2 regions of the Streptomyces sp. NPDC028711 genome follow, and region 2 is predicted to be linked to the other one. Evidence: riboswitches for the same ligand, from Rfam matches in the RefSeq annotation. Region 2 holds a riboswitch; the other holds the start of a gene.
What was found. Region 2 has a riboswitch for glycine ahead of gcvT (glycine cleavage system aminomethyltransferase GcvT). Riboswitches for the same ligand answer to the same signal wherever they lie in the genome.

Region 1: it holds a riboswitch for glycine, as region 2 does, so the genes downstream of both, gcvP (aminomethyl-transferring glycine dehydrogenase) here and gcvT (glycine cleavage system aminomethyltransferase GcvT) in region 2, are expected to answer to the same signal.

The regions. Positions count from the first base shown of each region.
Region 1 is NZ_JBVHUJ010000002.1:9,780-12,160, forward strand. Features, by position in the region: gene ACZ4VK_RS05850 (DNA polymerase IV) at 1-635, shown strand, start outside; gene ACZ4VK_RS05855 (PRC-barrel domain-containing protein) at 762-1,175, opposite strand; glycine riboswitch at 1,239-1,338, shown strand; gene gcvP (aminomethyl-transferring glycine dehydrogenase) at 1,516-2,381, shown strand, end outside.
Region 2 is NZ_JBVHUJ010000012.1:49,194-51,574, reverse strand. Features, by position in the region: gene ACZ4VK_RS30230 (enhanced serine sensitivity protein SseB) at 1-102, opposite strand, end outside; gene ACZ4VK_RS30225 (AAA family ATPase) at 227-889, opposite strand; glycine riboswitch at 1,041-1,140, shown strand; glycine riboswitch at 1,142-1,253, shown strand; gene gcvT (glycine cleavage system aminomethyltransferase GcvT) at 1,313-2,381, shown strand, end outside.

The DNA.
Region 1 (2,381 bases), on a different contig from region 2:
CCAAGTCGGTGTCGGTCGAGGACACCTTCGACGTGGACCTCCACGACCGTGTGCGGATCAGGACCGAGGTGGAGCGGCTCGCGGAGCGGTGCGTGGGGCGGCTGCGGACCTCGGGGCACTCGGGGCGGACGATCGTGCTCAAGGTGCGGCGGTACGACTTCTCGACCCTGACCCGGTCCGAGACGCTCCGGGGGCCCACGGACGACCCCGGCGTGGTGCGGGAGGCGGCGGGGCGGCTGCTCGACGCGGTGGACACGACGGGAGGCGTGCGGCTGCTGGGCGTCGGGGTCAGTGGGCTCGCGGACTACACGCAGGAGGACCTGTTCGCGCAGGCGGAGGCGGAGAGCGCGGCCGGGGGTGAGGCGGATGCCGCCGAGGCCGCGGCCGAGGACTCCGGCGCGACCGAGCCCGACGCTCCGGTGACCGCGGAGCGGCACTGGGCGCCGGGACATGACGTACATCACGCCGTGTACGGGGCGGGGTGGGTCCAGGGCAGTGGGGTCGGGCGGGTCACGGTGCGGTTCGAGGTGCCGTGGTCGGAGCCGGGGCGCGTGCGGACCTTCGCGGTGGACGATCCGGAGCTGGCGCCGGGGGAGGCGTTGCCGTTGGTGCGGGGTGGTGCCGGGGACGGGTGACGGCGTGGGGGCCGGGACGGGGGCCCGGCCCGTGCAGGCCGTGGCGGGTCGGTGCGCGGATGCGGTCGTCCTTGCCGGGGGCCCGCGCCGCCGGCGGCCGGCGGAGGGGTGGGCGGCGCTGGGGGGCTACTGGCCTGCCAGGCGGCCGAAGTCCGTGTCCGGGGCGTCCGAGGGGGGTGGGGGGAGCGTCAGGCTGTAGTGGCGGTAGAGCTGGAGTTCCTGTTCGGGGGAGAGGTGGCGGCCCACGCCGAAGTCGGGGGCGTCCTTGATGAGGGCCCGCTCGTACGGGATGTGGAGTCCGTCGTCGAGGAGTTCGCTCGGGTCCAGGGGGACGAAGGCGTCCCGGCTGAAGAGGCCGGTGCGGACCGCCGCCCACTCCGGTATGCCGGTCGCGTCGTCCAGGTACACCTCGTCGACGGTTCCGATCTTGTGTCCATCACGGTCGAACGCCTTGCGGCCGATCAGGCTGCGCGGATCGATGTCGGTCTGCACGGTCCCTCCAACTGGTCGCAACTGCTCTACCCCTACGAAAGTGCACATCTGGGATGTCGGCCACTTGAGCGACAGGAGCCGTAACCGCGCTGGTAGGCTGGCTGTGGCTGTCGACCCCGTGCGGGAGAGTCCCCCGGAGAAATCTTCCGGAGGGCGCCGAAGGAGCAAATCCTCCCCGGAATCTCTCAGGCCCCTGTACCGCGCGGACGAGGTCACTCTGGAAAGCAGAGCGGTGTCCGACGGCATGCGCTCTCACCGACGGTGAAAGCCGGCGTGCCGCGAGGCGTGCCGGTGAAACTCTCAGGTTGAGATGACAGAGGGGGAGGCCGTCCGGGTACCCGCGCCGTGGTGCCCCTCGCAGGTCGTGACGACCAGGAGGCCTCCGCACATGACCGTCAACCGCATTCCGCTCTCCGAACTCGAACAGGGCATCCCGTTCGAGCAGCGGCACATCGGGCCCGACGCCGAGGCGCGCGCCAAGATGCTCGCCCAGGTCGGCTACGGCTCCCTCGACGAGCTCACGGCCGCCGCGGTGCCGGACGTCATCAAGAACACCGAGGCGCTGGGCCTGCCGGCCGCGCGCACGGAGGCCGAGGTCCTCGCCGAGCTGCGTACGCTCGCCGACCGCAACCAGGTCCTCGCGCCCATGATCGGTCTCGGCTACTACGGGACCTTCACCCCGCCGGTGATCCTGCGGAACGTGATGGAGAACCCGGCCTGGTACACCGCGTACACGCCGTACCAGCCGGAGATCTCGCAGGGGCGCCTCGAGGCCCTGCTGAACTTCCAGACGGTCGTCGCCGACCTGACCGGACTGCCCACCTCCGGTGCCTCCCTGCTCGACGAGGGCACGGCCGCCGCCGAGGCGATGTCGCTGTCCCGCCGTGTCGGCAAGGTCAAGAACGGTGTCTTCCTCGTCGACGCCGACGCCCTCCCGCAGACGATCGCCGTCATCGAGACCCGCGCCGAGCCGACCGGTGTCGAGGTCGTCGTCGCCGACCTGAGCGAGGGCATTCCCGCCGAGGTCGCCGAGCGCGGTGTCTTCGGCGTGCTCGTGCAGTACCCGGGTGCCTCCGGCGCCGTCCGCGACATCAAGCCGCTGATCGACGCCGCCCACGAGCTCGGCGCGATCGTCACCGTCGCCGCCGACCTGCTCGCGCTCACCCTGCTCACCTCGCCCGGCGAGCTGGGCGCGGACATCGCGGTGGGAACGACGCAGCGGTTCGGTGTGCCCATGGGCTTCGGCGGTCCCCA
Region 2 (2,381 bases):
GCTGCGGCCGAGCACCTCGACAAGGCGGCCGCCGGCCGCGGGATTGCCGAGGGATGCGGCAAGGACCTCTTCCAGCTCATTACCCGGCCACGTCACGTCCACGGTCCCGTTTCCCCTTCTCGCACGGCCTGCCGCACCGGCCGCCCCGGCAGCACCCTAACGCCGCCCCGGGGGCGTCGTGGCCCAAAGGGTACGGAACGAAAGCGCACCGGGGCCGGGGGGTCCGTCAGCCGGTCTCCCGGAAGCCGATCTTCCGCAGGGCGTCCGCCGCGTCCCGGTCGAGCAGGGTGGCCGAGGCGCAGCCGTGCGGGAGGCGCCCGGACTCGGCGGCCTCGACGAGCCTGCCGACGGCCCGCCGGTGCCGGGCGAAGGCGTAGGCGGAGACGCCCCGGCCGCGGGCGCGCTGGCCCTCGCGTGCGGTGTCGGGGGAGACATCGAGGAGGAGCAGGTGGAGGGACCGGCCGCGGCGGCGGGCCTCGCGGGCAAGCCAGCCGCGCACCCAGGACTGGGTGCCGCAGTCGTGCACGACCACTCCGGCGCCGGAGCGCAGGGCGCGGCGCAGTCCCGCGTAGTGCGCGAGCCGGACCAGGGGGCGGTAGACGGCGTACGGCAGGAAGGGGGGCATCCGGGCCTCCCAGCGCTCGCGGGCGTCCTGGGAGTCGATGCCGGTGCCCTCGGCGGCGCGCTTCATGAGGGTCGACTTGCCGCTGCCGGGGAGCCCGGAGACGACCACGAGGTCGCCGGCCGCGAAGGTGAGGGCGCGGGGGGCCCGGCCGCCGCGCTCGCGCAGGTCGCGCAGGAGACGGCCGCGGCCGCGGGTCCTGGCGCGGGCGCGCTGTGACGGTATGCCGGTACTCGGCGCGCACGCGCCGCTGTGCTGGATCCTCATCGCTTCTCCCCCTGCCGGGCCTTGGGAGACCCTTGCCCACAAAGTGTAAAGAAACGGTAATGGGACACAAGCGATATGCCCCGCCGAGCTCGCGTGCAATGATGTGCCCGCCAGGCGCGCACAGTCGCCACACAATCGCATACCGGCCGCTCGAATCCGCGCGGGAGAGTTCCGGACCGCACCGCGTGTCCGGACGCCGAAGGAGCAAGACCCTCCCTTGAATCTCTCAGGCCCCGTACCGCGCGGATGAGGCAGATCTGAAAAGCGGGACACCCTGCCGTGTCCCCACCCAAGGTGCAAGCCGATCTCTCGGTGACGAGATGCTCTCGGTGAACCTCTCAGGTTCCATGACAGATGGGGAGGACGTCCTCGCCGTCATGTGTTTCGTCACCGATCACGCCCTTGGGACCCGGGAGCCACCCCATGAGCACTGCCCCCCGTCTGACCGCCCTCGACGCCCTGCACCGCTCGCTGGGCGCGACCATGACCGACTTCGCGGGCTGGGACATGCCGCTCCGCTACGCCAGCGAGCGCGACGAGCACAACGCCGTCCGCACGGCCGCCGGCCTCTTCGACCTCTCCCACATGGGCGAGATCACGGTGACGGGCCCGCAGGCCGTCGACCTGCTCGACTTCGCCCTCGTCGGCAACATCTCCACGGTGGGCAACGGCCGCGCCCGTTACACGATGATCTGCCAGGAGGACGGCGGCATCCTCGACGACCTGATCGTCTACCGCCTCGGCGAGACGGAGTACATGGTCGTCGCCAACGCCTCCAACGCGCAGATCGTCCTGGACGCCCTGGTGGCCCGCTCCGCGGCTCATGGGGGTTTCGACGCCGAGGTCCGCGACGACCGCGACGCGTACGCCCTCATCGCCGTCCAGGGCCCGGAGTCCCCCGGCATCCTGAAGTCGATCACCGACGCCGACCTGGACGGTCTGAAGTACTACGCCGGCCTGCCCGGCACGGTCGCGGGCGTGCCCGCGCTGATCGCCCGTACCGGCTACACCGGCGAGGACGGCTTCGAGCTGTTCCTGAAGCCCGAGCACGCCGAGGGCGTGTGGAAGGCGCTCACCGAGGCGGGCGAGGGCGTCGGCCTCATCCCCTGTGGTCTGTCCTGCCGTGACACCCTCCGCCTGGAGGCCGGCATGCCGCTCTACGGCCACGAGCTGACCACCGCCCTCACCCCCTTCGACGCCGGCCTCGGCCGGGTCGTGAAGTTCGAGAAGACGACCAACGGCGGCGACTTCGTCGGCCGCAAGGCGCTGGAGGCCGCCGCCGAGCGCGCGGCGACCAACCCGCCGCGCAAGCTCGTCGGCCTGGTCGCCGAGGGCCGCCGGGTCCCCCGCGCGGGCTTCTCCGTCGTCAAGGACGGCGAGGTCATCGGCGAGGTCACGTCGGGCGCGCCGTCGCCGACGCTCGGAAAGCCGATCGCGATGGCGTACGTGGACGCGGCGCACGCCGAGCCCGGCACCCAGGGTGTAGGTGTGG